2 regions of the Arthrobacter sp. NQ7 genome follow, and region 2 is predicted to be linked to the other one. Evidence: riboswitches for the same ligand, from Rfam matches in the RefSeq annotation. Region 2 holds a riboswitch; the other holds the start of a gene.

Region 1 (4,206 bases), on a different contig from region 2:
GCACCCAGGGGACGGAGGTGTCCAGCTGGTTCCAGACCAGGCCCAGGGTCCCGTGCGGCCGAAGCACGCGGGCCAGTTCCGTGCTTGCTGCCAGGGGGTCGCACCAGTGCCACGCCTGGGCAACGGTGACGACGTCGAAGGAGGCGTCCGGCAGGCCGGTCGCCTCGGCAGTCCCCGGCGCGGCGGTGGCGGCCGGATAGTGTTCCTCGAGTTGGGCAAGCATGTCCGCCGAGGGGTCGACGGCGGCGACGTCCAGTCCCATGTCCAGCAGCAGGGCAGTGAACTTTCCGGTTCCGGCGCCGACGTCCAGGGCATCATGCGCCCCGGCGGGTACCAGCCACCGGGCTGACTCCTGCGGATAGCCGGGCCGGACGCGCTGGTAGTGCCTGCCGCCGTCCTGGAAACTTTGTCCAAGCTCCCGGCGCCGCCCGTGATCAAGCCTGGGGCCACCCCGAACCACGTGCGGCCTCCTTCAGTCAACGCCCTGCGGTACCTTAAGAATTTACCGTATCTGCAGTGCCGGAAGGGTTGGTGGCAGCGGCCGGCGGCGGTTCGGGGCCGCCGCCGGCTTAGTCGTCGATGCAGGGCGCCGCGCCTGCGGTGCCGGGGGTGTTGGGTGCCCAGTGGGGGTAGGTGCGGGTGTCGTTGGCGGGTACCCACCGGCCAGCGTCCACAACGTAGTCCCATCCCAGGCCGTTGGTCCGCAGTGCCTGGATGCCTGCGAGGAGGCGCGCGGCGTCCTCCAGCCGGGAACCGACACCAAAGCTTGCCCGCAGGGAACCGGACGGCAGCCCCAGGCGCTTGAGCAGGGGGTGGGCGCAGAAACGTCCGTCGCGCAGGCCCACGCCGTGCTCCGCGGAGAGGTAGGCGGCCACCAGTCCCGCGTCGTAGCCCTCGACGGAGAAGTTGACCACGCCGATAGTGTCCGTTTCCGGGTTGGTGTCCTTGAAGATCTGGTGGACGGTCACGCCGTCGATGCGCTGCAGGCCCTCAACAAGGAATGAGCGGATGGCGGATTCGTGGGCGTGCCAGCGGTCCTGGTCCAGACCCGCGATCACCTGCGTGGCGCGGGCCAGGGTGGCGGCACCGAGGACGTTCGGCGAGCCCCCCTCATGGCGGGCCGGCCCGGTGGCCCAGCTGACGCCGTCGAGCCGTGCTTCCTTGACGGCACCGCCACCGGCAAGGTGCGGGACGCCGGCGTCCAGCCAGTCGGGCCGTCCCACCAGGACGCCTGCACCGAAGGGCGCGTACAGCTTGTGCCCGGAAAACGCGAGGTAGTCGACGTCGTCGGCAGTGATGTCCACCCGGCGGTGCGGTGCGAGCTGTGCCGCGTCCACCACGATCCGGGCGCCATGCTGGTGGGCCAGTGCGGCCAGGGCCCGGATGGGCAGGATCTCGCCCGTGACGTTGGATGCGCCCGTGACGGCCAGCAGGCTCACCCCCCCCTGCTCCAGTTCGGCGCGCACGGCGTCCAGGGTGCCGGCGATGGTGTCCGCGGCCACGATGCTGCGGTGCGGGACGCCCTGCCATGGCAGGAGATTGGCATGGTGCTCGATGTCCAGGTAGAGGACATCGCCGGCCGGGCGGCCATCGTGCAGGGGCAGGCAACCGGCCAGCAGGTTCAGCGAGTCGGTGGTGTTGCGGGTGAAGATGACCGAGTCATCCGGCCGGCCGCCCACAAAGTCGCGGACGATGCTGCGGGCGTTCTCGTACACCGAGGTGCTGATTTGGGAGGCGTACCCGGCCCCGCGGTGGACGCTCGCGTAGTAGGGCAGGATTTCGTTCAGGTAGGCCGACACCACCGACAGGGCCGGTGCTGACGCGCCGTAGTCGAGGTTCGCGTAGCGGACGTGGCCGCCGGCAATCAGGGGCGCCTGGATCTCGGCGCCGGTAACGGCAGCGAGGGGCCTGCCGGCGGCGGCGTGGCGTGCATCGGGGACGGCAGCGTCGGCAATGGCGTGCTGGGGGGAGACGGTGGCAGTTGTCACAGAGACCTCACTTGACTACAGGACTCCGGCGTTAGGAATCCGCGCTTGCCGTATCCGCTCCGGACCGGCCTGGTCGTCACCCGGGGCACCCCACCGCGAATGGAGGGTTGCCGGCCAGCAAACCGGGGTTTTGCGCTGGCACTCGTGACCTGCATAAAAGCGTAGGACATCGGGCGGCCAGGACTGAAGCCGCGGCAATTGTTAAGGGTTTTGTTACGCGCCATCGAATAAACGACGCCGGACGCCCCTTTGGGGAGGCGCCCGGCGTCGTAAAATTCGCGGAAGAAGGGGATCGGCGGCCGTTACAGCAGGTCGTCGAGGTACGGATTGAGCCGGTGCAGCACCTCTGAGTGCAGGATCGAGTTGGTGGCCAGCGCGTTCCCGCCAAACGGCCCGTCCTCGCCTTCCAGGGAGGTGAAGCGGCCGCCGGCCTCCACCACAATGGGCACCAGGGCCGCCATGTCGTAGAGGTTCAGCTCCGGTTCGCAGGCGATGTCCACCGAGCCCTCGGCCACCATGCAGTAGGACCAGAAGTCACCGTAGGCCCTGGTCCGCCAGACGTCCTCGGTGAGGCCGAGGAATTCATCCAGGTTTCCGCGTTCCTTCCATCCCGTGAGGCTGGAGTAGGAGAGGGACGCGTCTGAGAGGCTGGACACGTTGGAGACCCGAAGCCTGGTCGCGGCAGCCAGCGACCGGCCCATGTAGGCGCCCATGCCCTTCGCGGCCCACCAGCGCTTGCCCAGGGCAGGGGCGCTGACCACGCCCACCACGGGCTCGCCCTCGTCCACCAGGGCGATCAGCGTGGCCCACACCGGAACGCCGCGGACAAAGTTTTTGGTCCCGTCAATGGGATCGATGATCCAGCGCCGCGAGCCGTGGCCGGTGCTGCCGAATTCCTCACCCAGGACGGCATCGCGGGGCCGGGAGCGGGAGAGCTGGCCGCGGATGGCTTCCTCGGCGGCCTTGTCGGCGTCGGTGACCGGCGTCAGGTCCGGCTTGGTCTCAACGTGGAGGTCCAGGGCCTTGAAGCGGCTCATGGTCTGGTCGTCCACGGAGTCGGCCAGGACATGGGCCAGGCGCAGGTCATCGTTGTAGCTCGAAGCGGGTTGGATCATGGTTCCAAACTACCGTCTGCGGGCGCTTCCGCCGGGAGAACGCGTCAGTTGACGCTGCCAAGCTCCTTGGTTTCCTGCGCTTCCATCCGCGGGTCGGTACCGAGCAGCCGCCGCAGGGACGCCAGCCTGGCCGGTCCCGTGGGGCCGGCGTGTCCGCCGCCCACCCAGTCATCGAGGCCGCAGTTCACGGCGGTCGCCGTGTGCTTGCAGCCGCGCTCGCAGTTGTCGATGCCGGGGGAGAGGTCCGGGAAGGACCGCAGGATCCGGTCAGGGTCCACGTGGGCCAGGCCGAAGGAGCGGATGCCGGGGGTGTCGATGATCCAGCTGCCGGGCGGTGCGTCTGCCAGGCGCAGGGCCAGGGCGGACGACGACGTGTGCCGGCCCCGCCCGGTCACGGCGTTGACTCCGCCGGTGGCCCGCTCGGCGCCGGTCAGGGCGTTGACCATGGTGGACTTGCCCACGCCCGAGTGTCCGAGCATCACGGTGACCTTGCCGTCCAGGTGGGCCCGGAGGGCAGCCACCGCCGCGCTGTCCAGCCGGGCCGAAAGGCCGTCGTCGGAGCGGGCATCGATTCCCGAGGCCCGGGCGTCCGCCGTCCGGCTGATGATCACCGGGAAGTCCAGGTGGGTGTAGTTGGACAGCAGGTCCGCGGGGTCCTTGACGTCGGCCTTGGTGACCAGCAGGATCGGCTCGATCCCGGCGTCGTAGGCGGCCACCAGGGCACGGTCGATGAAGCCAGTGCGGGGTTCCGGATTGGCGGCTGCCACAACAATCACCAGTTGGTCGGCGTTGGCCACGACCGCGCGCTCGACGGGGTCGGTATCATCCGCGCTGCGGCGCAGGAGCGTGTGCCGGTCCTGGATCTTCACCAGGCGGGCCAGCGTATCCGGGGCACCGGACACGTCACCCACCAGGGAAACAAAATCACCGGCAACCACCGGTGAGCGGCGAAGCTCGCGGGCGCGGGCCGCGACAACGACCCGCTCGTTCTCCGAGTCCTCGTCCACCACCGCCGTGTAGCGGCCGCGGTCCACCGTGATGATCCGTCCGGTGACGGCGTCGTCATGGCTGGGCCGGTCCTTGGTGCGGGGCCGGGAGCCTTT
Region 2 (4,206 bases):
AGCACCCAGGCGGCTTTGCCGCGGTTCAAGGCGGCAAGGATCAGCGGACTGACAAGCAGCAGGACCACGTAAAGGCCCATGACGTTGAACTGCCAGGGCCCGAACTGCAGCAGCACGATGGCCGGCAGCACCTGCGGGGGCACGGGGAACTGGAACAGCGAGGACATGCCGGCATACAGGTCGTACGTGCGCCCCGCCCCTGTGTGCCCGGCGCCCCCGGTTCCCTGGTCCACGAAGGTGGTCAGGGCTTCGGTGTTGAAGAACGGAAGCAGGGACAGCAGGAAGACGCCGACCAGGACGGCCAGTGCCGTGACGTAGAGCTTTCCGGCGCGGCGCGAGGTGAGGTCCACCACCTGGCCGAAGTCCTCCTTGGCTTTGGGCCCGTACACCATGCCCACCACCAGTCCGGAGAACAGGACAAAAAGCTCAGCACCGGAGACGAAACCCACGGCCTCCTGCGTAAGCAGCTGGAACAGCGAAGCCATGCCAAGGTGGTTGACCACCACGAAGACGATGGCCATGCCGCGCAGCAGGTCAACCCGCGAGTCCCTGCTGGAGGGGTCCTGGTAGCTCCAGGCGGTCGCCGCGCTGATCCGTCGCGGTATCTGCCAAAGAGCCATTAGGAGGATGGCCATGGCGGCAGCAACACTCCAGGCCGCCGCGCCGGACAGGGTGCTGGCACGGACGTAGGTGCTTCCGGACGCCACATCGGTGACCGGGCCGGTGACGATGGGGGAAGACTTCAGCCTGTCCAGTGCTGCTTTGGCGATCTCCGGGCGCCCCGTGAGCAGCCAGCTGATGCTTGCCACCCCGGTGTCCCGTGTGCTGGTCCGTTCGTCCCATACGACGGCCGCTGTCGTGGCGAAGTCAGGGGAGGTTGCAGTCCCCACCACCTGGTCCCACCAGCCGGCCTTGATGTCCGACTCGGCCGCGCCTCCGGCTGCAGGGCTGTAAAAGGCGGATGTCTGGAGGAGGAAGGGCTTGCCGTGCCGCTGTGAGTAGGTGCCGTAGAAGTTCTCGCCGCCGGACGCGGTGAGCATGTCCTTCAGTTCATCGGTTCGGGGAGCCGTGTTGACGGCCGTCCCGCCGGCGGTGTCGTCATGGTAGGCGGCCAGGCCCACCCAGTCCACGGCGTCATCCCCGGGATAGTAGGGGGCGTAGGCGCTGTCGCGCCCATCCCAGGTTCCATCACCGTTGGTGTCCAGGAGCGAAAACCCTTCACTTCCCGGCTGCGGGGCACTCCGGTTCCTGTCAAAGGGGTAGTCCTTGCCCAGGTAAGGGGCCCACACCATGGTGACCCGGCCGCCGTCGTACTTCCTGAAAGCTGCCGTCACGGCCTGGAAGGCCTTGCGGTAGGTGGCCGGCTGCTGCCCCCAGGCCACCCAGCTTGCGTTCATGTCGGGGGCAAAGCGGATCATCAGCTGCCCCTTGAAGCCGGAGGCCAGGTCGCGTACCTGCTGCGCGAAGGCCTCGGCCTCCTGGGCACCGAGCTGGTCCAGCGGCACCGACGGCCTCACGGTGAGCAGCGCATGGGCGCCCCTGCCCGCCGCCTGCTGCAGGAATCCGTCGAGATCGCTCCGTTCCGCCTCGCGGTACGGCATGGTGATGTCGTGGCCGAAAACCGCGGGGTCGGCACCGAGCCGGTCACTGAAACCGGCAGCGGTGTCCTCGCCCCATTCGAGCACCGCGCCCAGCCACGGTTTTCCCGGGTCCGGGGCGGCTGCTGCGGACTGGGCGGCACCTGCTTGGGCTGCACTGGCCTGGGCGGCACTGGCCGGGCCGACCAGGGCCAGCAGGCTGATCAGGAGCCCGGCCACCACGGCGGCGACGGAACGTGGACGGCTGCGGCGGACCGCGTGGTGGTGCGACGTGTTTCCCCGCATGCTGACAAGAACCCCCCGGCACTCATTGCTCTGACGTCGGGGCGGCGCCCCACGGTAAGAACCCTATCGCCTCGGGTGGCTGCTGAATTACGGAACATGACGACGGCGGCGATGCGCGTTTTCGCGGCAGGTGTTACGTTTTTGGGGAGTAATGAGTACCGGTGTGAAGCCCTGACTGGCCGGTCGGCAACCCTCCCTTTCGCGGCGGGGTGCCTCAGGTGAATACTCGGCATATCGACCGACTCGAGCTGCAAGCGTGAAAGAAGGAGATCCGTCATGTCTGACGCACCTGCCCCCGACGAGAGACTGTCCTACCGCCTCATCAGCGGCCCGGACAACCGTGAATTCTGTGAGCGGATCTCCAACGCCCTGGCCGAAGGCTACGTGCTGCACGGCAGCCCGGCGGCAACCTTCAACGGCACCAGCGTGATCGTGGCGCAGGCGATCGTCCTTCCGGCAGCCATCGCTTCCGCGGACGCCGCCGTGGCTACCGCCGTGGACCAGCTCGACGCCGGCGGGGACCTCGAATTCGACGGCGAGGGCCACGCATGAGCTACGCAGGAGACCTGACCCCCGAGGAAGCCTGGGCCAAGCTGGAGCAGGGCGCCATCCTGGTGGACGTGCGCACGGAGGGCGAATGGGCCCACATCGGCATCCCGGACACCAAGGCCACGGACAACGATCCCCTGTTCATCCCGTGGACCTTCCCCGGCGGCATTCCCAACCCGCGCTTCGTCCAGGACCTCAAGGAACAGGCGCCGGAAGACCCGGCCGCGGAGCTGGTATTCCTGTGCCGCTCCGGCCAGCGCTCCATTGCCGCCGCCACCGCCGCCACCCAGGCCGGCTTCACGTCCTACAACGTGCTGGAAGGCTTCGAAGGCGAACCGGACCGTTACGGCGAACGCACCGTCAATGGCTGGAAGAACCGCGGCCTGCCCACCAACCTCGGAAAGAACTAAGTGAGCTTCAACCAAGACGCCCCCGGCTGGAACCCCGACACGCAGGCCGTCCGCGGCGGCCTTGACCGCACAAACTTCCAGGAAACGTCCGAGGCCATCTTCCTGAATTCAGGCTTCGTCTACGAGTCCGCCGCTGCAGCCGAACGCGCCTTCACCGGCGAGGACGAGCGCTTTGTCTACTCGCGCTACGGCAACCCGTCGGTGGCCACGTTCCAGGAGCGGCTCAGGCTGTTGGAAGGCACCGAAGCATGCTTCGCGACGGCGTCGGGCATGTCCGCGGTGTTCACCGCCCTGGGTGCCCTGCTGGCTGCCGGCGACCGCGTGGTGGCCGCCCGCTCACTGTTCGGCTCCTGCTTCGTGATCCTGAACGAGATTCTGCCGCGGTGGGGCGTGGAGACCGTCTTCGTGGACGGACCCGACCTGGACCAGTGGCGGGAGGCGCTCTCCACGCCCACCACCGCCGTCTTCTTCGAATCCCCGTCCAACCCCATGCAGGAGATCGTAGACATCGCCGCCGTCAGCGAACTGGCGCACGCGGCCGGTGCAACGGTGGTGGCGGACAACGTCTTTGCCACTCCCCTGCTCCAGCGCTGCGGCGACCTCGGTGCCGACGTCATCGTCTACTCCGGCACCAAGCACATCGACGGGCAGGGCAGGGTGATGGGCGGCGCCATCCTGGGCACCAAGGAGTTCATCGACGGCCCCGTCAAGCAGCTGATGCGCCACACCGGCCCCGCACTTTCGGCGTTCAACGCCTGGGTCCTGACCAAGGGCCTGGAAACCATGGGCCTGCGGGTCAACCACTCCTCGGCCACTGCCCTGCGGCTGGCGGAGTGGCTGGAGGAACAGCCCGCCGTGAGCTGGGTGAAGTACCCGCTGCTGAAGTCGCACCCGCAGTATGCCCTGGCGGCGAAGCAGATGAGCGCCGGCGGCACGGTGCTCACGCTGGAGCTGGCTCCTTCCGCGGGGCGCTCGGCGAAGGAAGCGGCTTTCGCGCTGCTGGACGGGCTGCGCATCATCGACATCTCCAACAACCTGGGCGACGCCAAGTCACTGATCACCCACCCCGCCACCACGACGCACCGCGCCATGGGGCCTGAAGGGCGGGCGGCCATCGGGCTTAGCGACGGCGTGGTCAGGCTGTCCGTGGGGCTGGAGGATCCGGAAGACCTTATCCGCGATCTGGAACAGGCACTGAAGCAGATCTAGCCGCATGGTTCGCGGGCTCATGGCCCGGCGTTCCCCGACGCGCAGCCTTCTATCCGACGCGGGAATTCCTCTTCGCTGCCCGGATAGGGGCCGCGGAGAGGAATTGGCGCGTCGGGGATGAATCTGCGCAGCGGGAAACGCAGTTGCGCGGCCGC

The links. A riboswitch is a leader RNA that binds a small molecule or an ion and turns the genes downstream of it on or off. The one in region 2 is predicted to bind S-adenosylmethionine.
Region 1: it holds a riboswitch for S-adenosylmethionine, as region 2 does, so the genes downstream of both, PUN71_RS03745 (aminotransferase class V-fold PLP-dependent enzyme) here and PUN71_RS16390 (DUF1737 domain-containing protein) in region 2, are expected to answer to the same signal.

What each region holds. Positions count from the first base shown of each region.
Region 1 is NZ_JARFXU020000002.1:198,396-202,601, reverse strand. It holds gene PUN71_RS03750 (class I SAM-dependent methyltransferase) at 1-460, opposite strand, end outside; gene PUN71_RS03745 (aminotransferase class V-fold PLP-dependent enzyme) at 570-1,988, opposite strand; SAM riboswitch class IV at 2,025-2,138, opposite strand; gene hisN (histidinol-phosphatase) at 2,291-3,103, opposite strand; gene rsgA (ribosome small subunit-dependent GTPase A) at 3,148-4,206, opposite strand, start outside.
Region 2 is NZ_JARFXU020000017.1:25,275-29,480, forward strand. It holds gene opgC (OpgC domain-containing protein) at 1-1,883, opposite strand, end outside; SAM riboswitch class IV at 2,031-2,146, shown strand; gene PUN71_RS16390 (DUF1737 domain-containing protein) at 2,160-2,435, shown strand; gene PUN71_RS16395 (rhodanese-like domain-containing protein) at 2,432-2,842, shown strand; gene PUN71_RS16400 (O-succinylhomoserine sulfhydrylase) at 2,843-4,051, shown strand.